Regions from separate parts of the Plantibacter sp. MMLR14_011 genome, predicted to be linked through region 2. Evidence: predicted binding sites of a transcription regulator. Region 2 holds the regulator's gene; the other holds the start of a gene.
What was found. The regulator LexA, encoded in region 2, represses DNA repair genes until DNA is damaged. The targets are predictions, from matches to a motif close to TCGAACANNTGTTCGA.
Positions count from the first base shown of each region.

Region 1: BIU99_RS04765 (tyramine oxidase subunit B) is a predicted target of LexA. The motif match lies at 5,503-5,518, and genes of this name have one in related genera.

Region 1 is NZ_MJGW01000008.1:56,454-65,064, forward strand. It holds gene BIU99_RS04735 (GMC oxidoreductase) at 1-1,287, shown strand, start outside; gene BIU99_RS04740 (hypothetical protein) at 1,328-1,762, opposite strand; partial or broken gene BIU99_RS20235 (alpha/beta fold hydrolase) at 1,850-2,326, shown strand; gene BIU99_RS20240 (alpha/beta fold hydrolase) at 2,404-2,643, shown strand; gene BIU99_RS04750 (hypothetical protein) at 2,709-3,407, shown strand; gene BIU99_RS04755 (GNAT family N-acetyltransferase) at 3,474-4,418, opposite strand; gene BIU99_RS04760 (LysR family transcriptional regulator) at 4,523-5,428, opposite strand; gene BIU99_RS04765 (tyramine oxidase subunit B) at 5,578-6,732, shown strand; gene BIU99_RS04770 (ammonium transporter) at 6,819-8,078, shown strand; gene BIU99_RS04775 (FAD-dependent oxidoreductase) at 8,075-8,611, shown strand, end outside.
Region 2 is NZ_MJGW01000072.1:31,526-40,136, forward strand. It holds gene sufU (Fe-S cluster assembly sulfur transfer protein SufU) at 1-306, shown strand, start outside; gene BIU99_RS16835 (histidinol-phosphate transaminase) at 340-1,419, opposite strand; gene BIU99_RS16840 (amino acid permease) at 1,451-2,911, opposite strand; gene BIU99_RS16845 (LysM peptidoglycan-binding domain-containing protein) at 3,000-3,392, opposite strand; gene lexA (transcriptional repressor LexA) at 3,664-4,362, shown strand; gene metE (5-methyltetrahydropteroyltriglutamate--homocysteine S-methyltransferase) at 4,447-6,774, opposite strand; gene BIU99_RS16860 (methylenetetrahydrofolate reductase) at 6,771-7,769, opposite strand; gene BIU99_RS16865 (hypothetical protein) at 8,006-8,611, shown strand, end outside.

The DNA of each region.
Region 1 (8,611 bases), on a different contig from region 2:
GGCGTCGGCGGTGGCACCGTGCACTGGGGCGCGTTCACGCCCCGGCCGGACGCCCGTGACCTGCGTCTGCGCAGCGAGACCGGTTTCGGACGCGACTGGCCCGTCGATCACGCGGAGTTCACGCGCTACGTCGAAGAGGTCGAGGCGACCATCGGTGTCTCCGGGCCGACGCCGTATCCGTGGGACCCATCGCGGACCTATCTGTACGCGCCGCCGAAGCGCAACGCGCCTGCCGACCTCATGGCGAAGGGCGCGGAGTCGCTCGGCATCCGGGCCACCGACGCACCCGCCGCGATCATCACCCGCGACCGGGATCAGCCGCACCACGGCCTGCGACGTGCCACGACGAACGTCGGCTCGATCCACCAGGGCGAGCGCCACGGTGCGAAGGCGACGACGGCCATCACCTACCTGCCGGCTGCGGTCGCGGCGGGGGCGGAGATCCGACCGGACGCCGTCGTGCACACCATCGAGCGGGACGCCCGCGGTCGGGTGACGGGCGTCGTCTATCGCCAGGACGGTGTCGACAAGCGGCAGCGCTGCGAGGTGCTCGTGTTGGCGGGCGGCGGGGTGGAGACCCCTCGGCTCCTGCTGCACAACGACCTCGCGAACGCCAGCGGTCAGGTGGGTCGGAACTTCCTGGCCCACGGGGCGGTGCAGGTGTGGGGACGGTTCGACGAGCAGATCCGCGGCTACCGCGGCTACCCGTCTGCGCTCATCACCGAGGACTTCGTCCGCCCCGAAGGTGCTGACTTCGCCGGAGGGTATCTGTTGCAGAGCCTCGGCGTCATGCCGTTCAACTACGCGACGACCCTCGTGCGCGGCGGTGGTCTCTGGGGCGCCGAGCTGGTCGACGAGCTCGACGCGTCCCGGTACAACGCCGGCATCGGGATGAACGCCGAGTGTCTGCCCGCCGACGGCAACCGGCTCGAGCTCTCGTCGGAGGAGGACGAATGGGGTCTGCCGCGTGCGACCGTCTCGTTCTCGCCCGGTGACAACGAGCAGGCCATCGACCGCCACGCCATCCGCACGATGAAGGACATCCTCACGGCAGCCGGCGCGCGGAGCACCAGGGTGCTCGCGCGCACGGCGCACACGCTCGGCACGTGTCGGATGAGCGACGATCCGAGTGACGGCGTGGTCGACGGGGATGGGCGATCGCACGACATCGACAACCTGTGGATCTGTGACAACTCCACGTTCCCGAGCGCGCTCTCCGCGAACCCGGGTCTTGCACAGATGGCCCTGTCGCTGCGCACCGCCGACCGGATGCTCGCGGCGCGGTGACGGCGGCGCCGCCGGCAGGTGAGCGAGGATGGGTCGGGAGTCAGCCGTTCGCCTTCATGATGACGATGGCCGCGCCGCTCGGTAGCACCTCCAGCACGGTGTGACCGGCAGCCCTCGCATCGGCGGCGCTCGGGTACGACAACCGGGCCTGATAGATCGGATCGGGGAACCCGTAGCGACGCAGCTTCCCGACGCGGACGTCCTCGGCGAGCGGAATGTGCATCGTGGTGCGCACCTGCTCCCGCAGCTCCTGCTGGCAGACCGAATCCACGCCTGCGTAGCCGCAGACGGACACGTCACCTTCGAGGAACGAGCTGTAGCTGCCTTGAAACGACCCCAGTAGCGCGACGACGAGGACGACGAAGCCGGCCATACAGCCGATGGCTAGCCCGAGCGTTCCCAGCACCTGACGCACGGTCCGTGGTTTACGAGACCATCCGTCGTCTGATTCCGCGAGAAGATCGTCGATCGTCATGCGCCCACACCCCTGCGTTGCATGACGTAAGGCTAGCGGTGGCCGCTCCCGGCCTGGCTGCGCACGAACGCCTCCTAGGCTGGACTGATGGTCTCGACACGGAAGCAGCTGATCGTCGATGACGGGGTCACGATCTCGTACACCGTGTTCGAGGGTTCCGAGCCGGCGGCGGTCATCCTCCACGGGCTCGCCGGAAGCAGTCGGGAGTTCCTTCCAACGGCTCGAGCGCTCGCCGGTCGATCGGTCGTCCTCATCGACCAGCGAGGCCACGGGGAGAGTACGAGGCGGCCGATGGACACCTCTCGAGCGGCGTACGTCACGGATGCTGCACGGGTGATCGAAGCCGAGACATCAGAACCGGTGATCGTCATCGGGCAGTCGATGGGTGCGCACACCGCGATGCTCCTGGCTGCCGGTAGGCCAGATCTCGTTCGCGCGCTGGTCATGCTCGAAGGCAACCAGGGCAGTGGCACGGCGGATGATCACCGAGCCCTCGGCGACTTCTTCCGGTCGTGGAACGTCCCCTTCGCAAGTCGATCGGAAGCGGCGGCTCAGCTTGGTGACGGACCGCTCGAACGTGCCTGGGCCGAAGACCTGGAGGAAACAGTCGACGGGTTGTCCCTCGGTTCGACGCGGACGTCATGCAGACGACGATCGAGGCGGTCGGGGAGCCACGCTGGCGCGAGTGGGAGAGCATCGACGTGCCAACCCTCGTGGTCTATGCAGACGGAGGAATGTTCACCGAGGAGAAGAAGGCGGCGTTCGCAGGCCGGGGCAGGCGCGCACGTCGCGTCGATCTCAGCGGTGCATCGCATGATGCGCACCTTGACGCGCATGAGCAGTGGGTCGAGGCGCTCCGCACCTTCATCGATGCGCAGTGAGATGACACGCACCGCATCAGGTCGGGCCCATCTCGCCGGCCCCGCCGTCAGCGTAAGGTCGTCGCATGCCCCTCGAGCAACCCCCGCAGCCTGAACGGAGGCGAGCGCTCTCGAAGCCCTCGGCCGCGTCATCCACGGCGGCAGCCTGGAACGCCTTCCTGCTCCGACCTGAGGCGAGAGCGTGGATCAGTGCCACCGAGCTTGGACAGCGACAGCCTGAGGTCGGCGACGTCGCTCTGGAGGTCCTGCTCCTGGAGTACCGTCGCCCGGCCCGCCTGGCGCTCGGGCTCGTCTCGTCCGTGGCACTCGTCGTGGCCGCCACCCTCTCCGTCGCGACCGTGACCGCCCTCGGTCCGTTCTGGGTGGGGGAGAGCGGGGCGCTCTTCGGCTTCGTGGTCCTCATCGGGTTCGCGGTCGCGTTGACGAGCGTCGTCATCCTGCTCCGGCTGCAGGTCTCCGAGAACCGCATCATCCGCGCCATCTCCGTGTGGACCGACGTGACACCGCTGACCACCGACCCGCAGGAAGCGCCGACCGGAGCGGAGGACACCGTCGACCGTCGGGAGGCAGTGGCGTTGCGCGCCCTCTTCCTGGCGGTCTCGGGCGCAGGGATCGCCGCAACCGTCGTCGTGATGGTCTGGCTGTCCTCCGCCGAAGGCGGATCGTTCGTGCTGCCGCTCCTCGTCGCTGCGGTCTTGCAGCTGATCATCTGGCTCGCGGTCTGCTCCGGGGTCGTCCGCGTGCTGCAGTCGTCGCGGGTCTGACGAGCGCGGCGGTCGACCGTGTCGCGGTGCTCAACTGAGACGGTCGGAACCGAGCCCGGGGCGAACCTACTGCTCGTGCACGATCCGAACGCGCGTGACCGAGAAACCGGCTCGTTCGAACGCGCCACGCATCGGCGTGTTCGCGGCATCCGTGGTGCCGACGATCCGGTCCTGTCCCGACCCGTGGTGCACGTGGACCATCTCCGCCAAGAGGTCGTGCACGTAACCGTGTCTGCGATGCTCGGGGAGCACGCCCAGGTAACTGATGCTCGCGTCGTACGCCGTCCTCGTCGGGATGATGAATCCCACGATCGTCCCGTTGAGCAGCTCTGCGACCCGCCAGGCATCCCGTTCGCCGGGGAGCGATCGGTAGAACGCTAGATCGTCGTCCGCGAGCGCCTCGAGTCCTTCGCGCGCGACCATGTCCTGCGTGTGCGCATCGAGGGTGCCGGTCGCGACCAGGGCGAACAGCTCGTGGAACGCGTCGTCCGGGGCGGCGTCGAAACGAAGGCGCTGCGATCGTGCCGGCACCGGATCGGAGGTGGACCTCGCGAAACTGACCCGCTCGGTCGTGCGCGAGAACCCACCGGCGCGTGCAGCCTCGTGGCGCCACCGCACCGCCTCCACGCTCGCAGCGTCATCCGCCCAGGCAGGGGAGACGTCGACGTTGAACTCCAGTGCCGGTCCCGCGCCGAAGGCGTCCAGTCCGGCGCGGATGAGCGCAGCGCCGACACGTTCGGGCTCCGCGACTTCGACCGAGGTGGTGAGGCAGTCGAGCGTGGCGGGCCGGTTCGCATCCGCCTGGCCCCACCAGAGTGCTCGTGCCATCGGGCGACCGTCCTGCTCGGCGATCCACGACCACTCCGGTCGATCGTTCCGACTCGCGAGTTCGGCGGTCAGCCGTTCCGGGTCGATCCAGGCGACGGGTTCTTCGCAGCTCCACGCTTGCAGGAGGGGGACGTCGTCCGGAGTGGCTCGTCGGATGGTGAAGTCGTCGCGGGTGTCGGTCATCGGTTCCAGCTTGGACAGGGTCGACTCGTTTGTCCAGGTCGGACAGGAACACCGGGGCTACGCCGTCGAGACGGGAAGCGGACGCGCGGTGTTCGAGTGGGCCCTCACCCGAGCTGTGCGGCCGCGTCGCGGAGACATGCGATGAACGCGTCGTGGACCGGGCTGTCGTCCGTCCGTTCCTGGCGAGCGGCCAGCAGGCGTGTCGTCGGCGACCCGGCGAGCGGCACGACGACGATCGACGGCGGCACCAGCTGCCGTACCGACTCGGGCAGGATCGTCGTACCCACGCCGGCCGCGACGAACCCGAGGGCGGTCTCCTGATGGACGACCTCCTCGACCACCTGGGTCCGACTCGACGTGCCGAGGACCTCTGCGACGCGGTCCACGAATCCCGGCATGAGCGCCCGCGGATAGGAGATCATCGGGACCTCCAAGAGCTCCTCCGCGGTGACCTCCGGTCGCCCTGCCAACGGGTGACCGACCGGGAGGCATGCCACGAGACGCTCCTCGAAGACGACCTCGGTCGTGAGCGCGGGGGAGCTGTCGGACGGCGCCTGCGGGACCTCGTCACGGACGATCCCGACGTCGAGCGTGCCGTCGCGGAGCCGGTCGAACTGCTCTCCTGAGGTCAATGGCACCAGACGCAGCGTCACCCCGGGGCGGCTCGCCCGGAACAGCTGCACGACACCTGGGAGGACCGTGTAGTTGGCCGAACTCACGAACCCCGCGGTGAGCTCCCCGGCGAGACCGTCGACGAAGTCGCGCATCTCACCCCGGACCGTATCGAGCTCCTCGACGATGTGTCGTGCCCGCGCCTGGAGATGTCGTCCGGCGGGGGTCAGCGCCACCCGCCTCGTCGAACGGTCGAACAGCGCGGTGCCGACCTCCTGCTCCAGTCGTGCGACCTGGACGCTCAGCGGTGGCTGCGACATGTGCAGCCGTCGGGCGGCACGACCGAAATGGAGCTCCTCGGCGACGGCGAGGAAGTAGCGCAGCTGGCGGAGCTCCATCCCATCGACGATACGACCCTCGTATTACCGCGCTGTTTCGTCCAGATTGCGAGCGAAACGCTCTCAATCGAGGGTCGAATCGGTATTTGACCAGGACGATCGCGACCGTGTTCGCTGAGGACCACACACCCCGACCTGGAGGACCACCCGTGACCGCAGACGCTTCCCCGAACACCCGGATCGACATGCTCTACCTGAGCGAACCGGAGGTCATCGCCGCCGGCATGAAGGACATGGCCCACTGCATGGAGGTCATGGAGGAGGTGTTGGTGCTCGTCGCGAAGGGTGACTACCGGATGGCCGGCCCGACCGCCAACTCGCACGGAGCACCGATCGGGTTCCCCGCCACCTCACCGTTCCCCGGCATGCCGCTCGACGCCGCCGACCGCCGGTTCATGGCGATGCCCGCCTACCTCGGCGGACGCTTCGACACCGCCGGCGTCAAATGGTACGGGTCGAACGTCGACAATCGCGAGCGAGGCCTCCCGCGCTCCATCCACCTCATCGTGCTCAACGACAAGAACACCGGCGCGCCCTACGCGATCATGTCCGGCAACCTCGAGAGCGCCTACCGCACCGCTGCCGTGCCTGGAGCCGCCGCGAAGCTCCTGGCACCGGTGGACGCGAAGTCGCTCGGCATCATCGGGCCCGGCGCCATGAACAAGAGCGCTCTGCACGCCATGACCACCGCCCGTCCCTCGCTCGACACCATCCGCATCCACGGGCGCCGACGGTCGACGTCCGAGGCGTTCGCCGACTACGTCCGCGCGCACTACCCGCAGTTCACGACGATCGAGATCGCCGAGACGGTCGAGGCCGCCGTGCGTGACTCGGACATCGTCTCCGAAGCCGTCACCGGCCTGGTCGGCTCGGAGAACTACCCGTTCATCGACGGCGACTGGATCAAGCCGGGCGCCTTCCTGAGCTTGCCCGCGAACCTGCGCATGGACAAGGAGTACACCCTCTCCGGCAAGGCGCGCCTCATCGCGGACGCGAAGAAGATCTACGAGGCATGGGCCGAGGAGTACCCTGCGCCGTCGCACGAGACCGCGTTCGGCATGATCGGCCTCTACTGGCAGGACCTCATCGGGACCGGTGAGCTGGACGAGTCCCGCGTGGTCAACATCGGAGACGTCTTCGACGGCAACGCCGTCGGGCGCGAGTTCCCCGAGCAGCCGGTGCTCTTCAGCGTCGGTGGGATGGGCGTCGAGGACGTCGCGTGGGCGAAGACGATCTACGAGAACGCCGTCGAGCAGGGGATCGGCACGAAGCTCAACCTCTGGGAAGCCCCGGACCTGGCCTGACCGCCGACCGGCACCGACACCTGTTCCACCCGAACCCGACGCTGTGGCCGCCCGGCCGCTGTGCACCTCGAACGATGGAGTGATTTGTGGACGCTGGAAACGTCGCCTGGATCCTGACGAGCTCGGCGCTCGTCGCCCTCATGATCCCGGCCCTGGCTCTGTTCTACGGCGGGATGGTCTCGTCCCGCCGCATCCTCAACATGATGATCATGTGCTTCGGCGGGGCCAGCCTCGTCGCGTTGCTCTGGGTGGCCTTCGGGTACTCGCTCGTCTTCGGTGACTCCGTCGGCGGGCTCGGACTCATCGGGAACCCGTTCGAGTTCGCGGGGCTCGACCAGGCACTCGCCGACGACCCCGATGCCGGCATCCCGCTCGCACTCTTCGCGGCGTTCCAACTGCTGTTCGCGGGGGTGACGACGGCACTCGTCGCGGGTGCCGCCGCCGGCCGCATGAAGTACGGCGCGTGGTTGTCGTTCGCCGGGCTCTGGGCGACGCTCGTGTACTTCCCGGTCGCGCACTGGGTGTTCGCTTTCTCGAACGACACGGCGACCGGTGGATGGATCGCGAACACCCTCGGTGCCGTCGACTTCGCCGGTGGGACGGCCGTGCACATGAACGCCGGAGTCGCGGCGCTCGCACTGGCCTTGGTACTCGGTAAGAGCAAGGACTGGGGCGGCAAGCTCCGTCCGCACAACCGCCCGCTCGTCCTCGTCGGCGCCGGACTGCTCTGGATCGGTTGGTACGGCTTCAACGCCGGTTCAGCGCTGGCAGCCGGCAATGCGGCGAGCGTCGTGTTCCTCAACACCACCGTCGCGGCCTGTGCCGGCCTCATCGGCTGGTCCGTCGTCGACCGACTCCGCCACGGAACGGTCACGAGCCTCGGCAGCGCATCGGGCATCATCGCCGCCCTCGTGGCGATCACCCCCGCCTGCGGCGCCGTCTCGCCCATCGGTGCGATCATCATCGGGGCCATCGCAGGCGTCGTCTGCTGCCTCGCCATCGAGTGGAAGTTCCGGCTCGGGTTCGACGACTCCCTCGACGTCGTCGGGGTCCACCTCGTCGGGGGCATCATCGGGACGCTCCTCATCGGGGTGTTCGCGACGGATGCGGCTCCGAACGGACGCTCCGGTCTGCTCTACGGCGGCGGGTTCGAACTGCTCGGCGTGCAGACGATCGCGACCGTCGCGGTCCTCGCCTACTCGTTCATCGTCACCTGGGTGATCGCGAAGCTGATCCAGATCACCATCGGTCTGCGGATCCCCGAGGAGCACGAGGTCGCCGGGATCGACGAGCACGCCCACGCCGAGCGCGCCTACGAGGACGAAGACCTGGAAGCACGCGCATGACCAGCGTCATCGTCGTCGGAGCCGGGCTCGCCGGTGCCGCGGCGGCCTGGCGCCTCGCCCAGGCCGGGCACGACGTCACCGTCCTCGAGCGGAGTCGTCCGGCCAACGAGTGGGGATCGTCCCACGGATCGGCCCGGATCTTCCGCTACGCCTACCCGGAGGCGTCCTACACCCGACTCGTCCTCGCGGCGGCATCAGGGTGGGACGAGCTCGGCCTGGAGCACGGGCGTCCACTGATCACGCGGACGGGTGCGCTCGACTTCGGGACGACCCGTCGCCCGGAGCACCTCGCGTCGGTGCTGGCCGAGCACGGCATCGATCACGAGCTGCTCTCCCGAGACGAGGCCAGTGCCCGTTGGGACATCGGCTTCGACACGCCCACCCTGTGGCATCCGGGAGCCGGCGTGATCGACGCGGAGCAGGCGGTGATGGCGATGCTCGAATCCGCCGTCCGCGCCGGGGCCACGGTCCTGAACGACTTGCCGGTCGAGCGGGTCGAGCGGACTGCCACCGGGTACCGGGTACTCGGGTAT
Region 2 (8,611 bases):
CTGCAGCTCCATCCCGGGCCCGACGGTCGTCTCGCACCGATCGCCTGGGAGGGGCACGGCTGCTCGATCTCGCAGGCGTCGAGCTCCTGCCTGAGCGACCTCGCGGCAGGCCTCACCCCGGCCGAGCTCGAGGCTCTGATCGACGAGTTCCGCACGGTGATCCGATCGCGGGGCACGCTCGAGTTCGACGAGGAACGGTTCGGAGACGCCGCGGCGTTCAGTGGCGTCTCGCGCTACATCGCGCGTGTCAAGTGCGCCATGCTCCCATGGGTCGCGGCCGAGGAGGCCATCTCCCGCCTGCCGTGAGCGGCGCGCCACCTCCGCCCGCCGATGGCCTGGTCAGGCGGGGCTGATCGCCGCCAGGGCTTCGAGGAACGCGGTCGTCTCCGCTTCGGTGCCCGCGGTGACCCGGAGGTGGTTCGGGATGCCGACGTCGCGGATGAGGATCCCCCGCGCGAAGAGCGCCTCGAACGCCGCGTGCGGATCGGCGACGCCGCCGAACAGGACGAAGTTGGATCCGCTCCGCTTCGGGTCGTAGCCGAGACGCGCGAGCTCGACGACGAGACGATCGCGCTGGGTCCGGATGTCGTCGACCATCGCCAGCATCTCGTCGGCGTGCCGCAGTGCGGCGGTCGCGGCCGCCTGCGTCAGGGCGCTCAGGTGATACGGGAGCCGGACGAGTCTCAGCGCGTCGACGACCGCGGGGTCGGCGGCGAGGTACCCGAGGCGGACCCCGGCGAAGGCGAAGGCCTTGCTCATCGTCCTGGAGACGATCAGGCGCGGACGCCCCTCCAGCAGGGTGAGCGCGCTCGCCTCGTCGTCGGGTGCGAACTCCGCGTACGCTTCGTCGACGATCACCATGCCCCGCGACGCCTCGTACACCGCGGTGACGGTCTCGAGCGACAACGGTGTCCCGGTGGGGTTGTTCGGCGAGCAGAGGAACACGAGGTCGGGATCCGCCTCGGCCACCTGACGCGCGGCGGTCTCGGGCGAGAGCTCGAACTCGGCGTCACGCGTCGCGGGGATCCACCTGGTGCCGACGCCGGCGGCCAGGAGCGGATACATCGAGTACGTCGGCGTGAACCCGAGGAGCGATCGCCCGGGACCGCCGAAGGCCTGCAGGATGTGCTGCAGCACTTCGTTCGAGCCGTTCCCCGCCCAGATCTGCTCCGGGGTCACCCCGTGGCCCAGGTATCCCGCCAGCGCCTCCCGGAGTTCCGTGAACTCGCGATCGGGGTACCGGTTCACCGTGAGGACCGCCGACGCGAGCGAGGCGACGATGTCGTGCGCGACCGCTTCGGGGATGGGGTGCGTGTTCTCGTTGACGTTGAGCGCCACCGGCACCAGGGCCTGGGGAGCGCCGTACGGGCGCTGTCCTCGGAGGTCGTCGCGGATGGGGAGGTCGTCGAGAGCGGTCACCCCACAATGCTAGCCACTCCGACCGGCGCGCTCACTCCGCCTGGCGCTCCCGACGAAGGACCTCGTGGCGGGGGCTCGCCGGGTTCAACAGCGAGTGGCGTCGCCCGTAGGCGAAGTAGACGATGAGACCGATCACGAGCCAGACCCCGAACCGTAGCCAGGTCTCCCAGTGCAGCTGCAGGATCAGGAAGCCGGACGCCAGGACGCCGAACGCCGGGACGAACGGCATCAACGGCAACCGGAAGGAGCGGGGCTCATCCGGCTTCGTGTACCGGAACACGATCACCGACACGCAGACCACGATGAAGGCGGCCAGGATGCCGATGTTCGTGAGGTCGGCGACCTGCTTGATCGGGAACACACCGGCGAAGACGGCTGCCGCGCCGCCGGCGATCCAGGTCACCCGCTGCGGCACGCCTCGTCGGTCCGTGCGCGAGAACCACCGCGGCAGGAGACCGTCGCGACTCATCGAGAACCACACGCGGGTGACGCCCAACAGGAACGTCAGCATCACGGTGAGGATCGACAGGACGGCGAAGACGGAGATGATCGTCGCGACCACGGGCAGACCGACGCTCTGGAACGCCGATGCGAACCCGGCCGTGGGGTCGATGTCGGTGTAGTTCTGCATACCGGTCAGGACGAGGGTGGCCGCGACGTACAGGAGCATCGCGATGATGAGGGAGAGGATGATCGCCTTCGGCATGTGCTTCTTGCCGTCCTTCGCCTCCTCGGCGGCCGTGCTCATCGCGTCGTATCCGAAGACCGCGAAGAAGACCGTCGCGGCACCGGCGAACACCGGCCCGAAACCGCTCGGGAGGAACGGATCGTAGTTCTGTCCGTCGATGTAGAAGACACCGAGGCCGATGATGAACAGGATGAGCAGGACCTTGATCCCGACCGCGACGAGCTCGAATCGACCGAAGGCCTTCGTCCCGCGGCTCAGGATGAAGGTCACGAGGAGACAGACGAAGATGGCGGGGAGATTGACGAGGCCGCCCTTCCCCTCGTCGGCGGTCGAGGTCATCCAGTCCGGCATGTGGATCCCGATGCCGGACAGGAAGGCGTCGAAGTAGCCGGAGATCCCGATCGCGACCACCGCGACGATCGCGATGTACTCGAGCAACAGGTCCCAGCCGATGAACCAGCCGATGATCTCGCCGAGCGCCACATACCCGTAGGTGTAGGCCGACCCCGCTCTCGGGATCATGCCGGCGAACTCCGCGTACGACAACGCCGCGGCCGCGGAGGCGAGACCGGCGATCAGGAAGGAGAAGAGGACCGCCGGCCCGACAGCGGGCGAGGTCTCGCTCCCGTGAGCGACGAGTCCGGCGAGGGAGAAGATCCCCACCCCGATGATGCCACCGACCCCGATGGCCGTGAGTTGCCAGAGCCCGAGACTCTTGAACAGCTTCGAGCGGGAGGTCTCATCCTCGATCTCCGCGATCGGCTTCTTCCGGAGCAGCGAGCGGCTCCGATCGTCTGTACTCATGCTTGCCTCCGACGATGCTGCGGGCGTCGTTGCACCGCGCCATCGACGATAGCTGAGAACCAGCGCGGAGGGACCCGCCGATTGCGGCCTACTCGGCCGCGTACCGCTGCGGGATCGCCAGGCGCTGCCCCGGCTCGACACCGGCGGTGCTGAGCTGGTTGAGGTTCATGATCTCGGCGATGACGTCGCGCGGGTCGGCGTCGGGCGCGATGGACTCGGCCAGCTGCCAGAGCGACTCGCCCGGGTCGACCGTGATGTACGTGAACGTGGCTCCCGCCGCCGCCGTGTTGGCCGCGGCACCGCCTGCGGAGAGTCCGACGACCGCGACGCCGATGACCAGCGGGATGGCGGCGAGCGTGGTGAAGACGACGCGACCGCGCTTCGTCAGGCGGAGTCGGCGTGTGGACGGTGCGTCCGACGTCGGTGCCTGCGCCGTCCGCGCGGGAAGCGCCCGGTGGGACCCGATCAGTGCTGCGCTCATGTCAACCCTCCAAGAGTGTGCTCATCGTGTGATGAGGACTCGTATCCGACACTCGGCCAGGAGTGCCGGATACGAACCTGTGTTCCGAATATATCTTCGATTGTTCGAATACTCAACCCTGTCTTCGTACCTGAGACGCGCGGGATCGGCGACACGCTCGAACAGATGTTTGTCTGGACGAGCCGGTGCGGATACAGTTTCGAGTGTTGGAAGCAGTACACCACCACCCACCGACATCGGTCACCGACAGCCGATCAGGGCAGGAGCGAAGATGGCAGCGAACACGGCGGGCGACGGAGCCCGGGAGCGCCAGATCGGCGGCACCCGGCGACGGAAGAGCCTGAGCGACAAGCAGCTGGCGATCCTCGACGTCATCCAGCGCTCGGTCTCGCAGCGCGGCTATCCGCCGAGCATGCGCGAGATCGGCGACGCCGTCGGGCTCGCCTCCCTGTCGAGTGTCACGCACCAACTCGGACAGCTCGAACTCAGCGGATACCTCCGGCGCGATCCCAACCGTCCCCGCGCCATCGAGGTGCTCATCGACCTGCCGAGCGCCGTCGAGGGCAGCGATCCCGACTCCGCTCCCCCGGTCGGTGACGCCGCCATGGTCCCGCTCGTCGGTCGCATCGCCGCCGGCATCCCGATCACGGCCGAGCAGCAGGTCGAGGAGATCTTCCCCCTGCCCCGCCAGCTGGTCGGCAAGGGCAGTCTGTTCATGCTGAAGGTCGTCGGCGACTCGATGGTCGACGCCGCGATCTGTGACGGTGACTGGGTCGTCATCCGCGAGCAGAAGACCGCTGAGAACGGCGAGATCGTCGCGGCCATGCTCGACGAGGAGGCGACCGTGAAGGTGTTCCGCCAGCGCGACGGCCACACCTGGCTGCTCCCTCGGAACTCGGCCTTCGAGCCGATCCTCGGCGACCACGCCGAGGTCCTCGGCAAGGTCGTCGCCGTGCTCCGGACGGTCTGACCGACCGGACCACTCCTCCACACCGATGTGGGCCGGACCGATCCGTGGATCGTCCCGGCCCACATCCGTGCCGGACCGACGACGTCAGCCGGTCGCACCGACTCGTGCGCGGACGACGCGCGTGGCCTCGACGATGTTGGTGAGGGAGGCGACCGTCTCCTCGTAGCCTCGCGTCTTGAGCCCGCAGTCCGGGTTCACCCAGACCTGGCGCTGCGGGATCCCCTCCAGCGCGATCTCGAGCAACGCGGTCACCTCCGCGACGCTCGGCACCCGAGGCGAGTGGATGTCGTAGACGCCCGGGCCGATGCCGTGGTCGAAACCACTCGCCCGGATGTCGGACACGACCTCCATCCGCGACCGAGCCGCCTCGATGCTCGTCACGTCGGCGTCCAGTCGTCGGATCGCGTCGATCACCACCCCGAACTCCGAGTAACAGAGGTGGGTGTGGATCTGGGTCTCGGCGCGCACGCCCGCGGTCGCCAGCCGGAAGGAGCCCACCGACCAGTCGAGGTAACCTCCCTGGTCGGCCCGCCGGAGCGGGAGTAGCTCGCGGAGTGCGGGTTCGTCGACCTGGATGATGCGGATGCCGGCCCGCTCCAGGTCGGCGATCTCGTCACGCAGGGCGAGGGCGACCTGGTTCGCCGTCTCGGCGAGCGGTTGGTCGTCACGCACGAACGACCACGCGAGGATCGTCACCGGGCCCGTGAGCATGCCCTTCACCGGCTTGGTGGTCAACGACTGCGTGTAGGCCGACCACTCGACCGTGATCGGCGCCGGTCGCGAGACGTCCCCCCACAGGATCGACGGACGGGTGCACCGTGAACCGTAGGACTGCACCCAGCCGTGCTCCGTCACGGCGAAGCCGTCGAGGTGTTCGGCGAAGTACTGGACCATGTCGTTGCGCTCGGGCTCGCCGTGGACGACGACGTCGATCCCCAGATCCTCCTGCAGCGCCACGACGCGCCCGATCTCCGCGCGCATCGTCGCGACGTAGGCCTCCTCGTCGAGTGTCCCTGCGACCCGCTGTGCGCGGGCGCGACGGATGTCCCCGGTCTGCGGGAAGGAGCCGATCGTCGTCGTCGGGAGGAACGGCAGGCCGAGCGCCTGCTCCTGCGCCGTTGCGCGCTCCTGGTAGTCGTCCCGTGTGAAGTCCGCTGGCGCGAGCGCCGCCGTCCGTGCGCGGATGGTGGCATCGACGACCCCGGGCGCGGCCAGCCGATCGTCGAGCGCGGCCGACGCTGCGGTGAGCTCGGTCGCGATCGCTGCGCGCCCTTGGGTGAGACCGCGTGCGAGGACCGCGATCTGATCCACCTTCTGGTCGGCGAAGGCGAGCCAGCTCCGGAGACGAGGGGCGAGCTTCGTCTCCACCGACACGTCGTGCGGGACGTGCAGGAGGGAGGTCGAGGTGGACACCGCGAGCTGCGGGAAGCGCTCCGCCGCGCGCTCCAGGAGATCGGCCGCGGCTGCCAGGTCGCCGCGCCACACGTTGTGGCCGTCGATCACTCCCGCGACGACGGTCTTCGTGGCGAGTCCGGGTGACGAGTCCGGCAGGCCTCCTCGGACGAGGTCGACACCGACGGCCTCGACCCCCGAGTCGGCGAGCACCGGGAGGGCGTCGCCCAAGGCACCGTAGGGAGCCGCGACGAAGATCGCCGGGCGGTCCGACACGGCGGACAGGACGCTCGTCGATCGTTCGAGCGCCGCGAGGACCGTCGACCTCGGCACGTCGAACGTCTCCGACACCAGTGCGGGTTCGTCGAGCTGCACCCAGGGCGCGCCGGCAGCGGCGAGGCGCTGGAGGAGTTCCGCGTAGACGGGCAGCAATGCCTCCAGTCGATCGATCGGGGCGAATCCCGCTGAGGCCCCCTCGGCCGCCTTGGACAGCAGCAGGAACGTCACGGGGCCCACGATGACCGGCCGCGTCACGTACCCCTCGGCGAGGCCCTCGCGGAACTGCTCGACCACGCGGTCGTCGGAGAGCGCGAACGGCGTCGACTCGCCGATCTCCGGGACGAGGTAGTGGTAGTTCGAGTCGAACCACTTCGTCATCTCGAGCGGCGCGAGGTCGCCGGCGCCACGAGCGATCGTGAACGCCCCGGCGAGGTCGACCCGACCGTCGGCCCCGACGAGCGACGAGAAGCGCTCCGGGACGGCACCGACGGCGAGCGCGGCGTCCAGGACCTGGTCGTAGAACGAGAAGCTCTCGGGGATCGCGGCGTTCGTCGGGTCGAGGCCGAGCCCCGCGAGGCGGGCACGCGTGGCGGCGCGCAGCTCGGCAGCCGTCCGCTCGAGCGCCTCGGCGTCGATCCGGCCGGCCCAGAAGGACTCGACGGCGCGCTTCAACTCCCGGTTCGGCCCGATGCGCGGGTAGCCGAGGATGGTGCCGGCGGGGAATGCGGAGGTGGGGTTCATCGTGCGTCCTTGCTGGTGAGTGGATCGGGGATGGGATGACGGACCGGTCGGTCGCCCGGCACGGGGATGCCGGCACGGTGCAACACGTCGAGCACCGTCCGATGCTGGTTGAAGGCGTAGAGGTGTACGCCCGGCGCGCCGCCCGCGACGACGTCGCGGATGAGCCTCGCGGAATAGTCGATGCCGATGTCGATCCGTCCCGCTTCGTCCGGCTCGACCTCGAGCGCGATCGCCAGGTCGCTCGGGAGCGCCTCGCCGCTGAGCTCGAGCACCCGACGCAACCGCGCCGGACTCGTGATGGGCATCACGCCCGGCAGGATGGGCATGGTGACGCCGTGACGTCTCGCGCGTTCGACGAAGGCGAGGTAATCGTCGGCGTGGAAGAAGAGCTGGGTGATGGCGAGCGTCGCCCCAGCCGCCTGCTTGGCCAACAGGGTGTCGAGGTCCTGCGTCGTCGACCGCGACCGCGGGTGTCCGTTGGGGAACGCGGCGACCGCGATCCGCGGCCGATGGCGTCGCCCGAGCTGCACCGCGCCCGGGAGGCCGACCAGCGACCCCTCGGCGTAGGGCTCGTGCTCGGCACTGACCCGGCCGATGAGCTGCACGAGTTCCGCGGCACTCCCCAGATCACCGAGGAAGGCGTCGCCCTCGACGGCTCCGGCAGGCGGGTCGCCGCGGAGCGCGAGGAAACTGTGCACCCCGGCGTCGAGGAAGTCCTTGATGAGTCGGCTGGCCTGGGCGTGCGTCGACCCGACGCAGGTGAGGTGGGCCATCGGGTCCACCGAGGTCGACGTCCGGATGCTCCGCAGCACGTCCAGGCTCGCCGTTCGCGAGGAACCGCCGGCGCCGAAGGTGACCGAGATGAACTCCGGGCCGGCGGCGGCCAGGTGCTCGACCGTCCGTGCGAGCGCGACGCCGCCGTCGAGTGTCTTGGGCGGGTACAGCTCGAAGGAGAAGGGGGTATGCCCGGGACAGGCGGGCTCCGTCATGGTCATGGGGTCTCGTCTCGGTGGCAGCGGATCGAGAGCCGGCGACCACGCAGCACGCAGCGGTTCCGCTGGTGTGTCGTGGGCGGGTGCCGGGCTCGGCTGTCGCTCCGATTCCGCCGGTGAGGGCGGTTACGATGCGCACGACGATAGCAACGCCTGACGATCCGCGCGACGGACATCCGTCCGACAGCGTCATCCTGCGACACATTCCCCCGGCGGCGCTCCGGTCCTACGCTGATGCCATGACCGTGGGCACCAGGCACCGGGGCGGCGAGCGTCGAGCACTCGGCTCGCGCGTCATCGGGTCCTGCGTGGCGGTGGTGCTCGCCGTGTCCGGGTGCACGACCGCCGGTTCGCCCCTGCCGCGGGCGACGCGCACAGCCGCAGCGGAGGACCTCGTGATCGAGTTCCGCCAGAACCGCGACCAGTATGCGAGCGACGCCGCGATCGTCCGGGTCGGCAACGGCGGAGACGACGACATCACGATCGTCGGACTCGAGCTGGCGGGGTCGGCGTTCACCGCGCCGACCGTCCGGGACCGATCCTCGACGATCCGCGCTGGACAGACCACGGATCTCGCCGTCGAGCTGCCACCGGTCGACTGCGACGCACGCGACGAGGACGTGCGGGTCGATCTCCAGCTCAGACTCGACGACGGCGCCGTCCTCACCGCATCCGGCCTGTCCGATCCGACGAACGCGCTGCAGCGCATCCGTGCCTCGACGTGCACGGTGTCGGCGGTGCAGCGCATCGCCGAGGTGGCCGCCACTCCCGGGATCCGCCTCGAAGGTGCCGGAGCCACGACGGTCGCCGTCCTGACGATCACGGCCGTGCCGACCGGCGCTCCG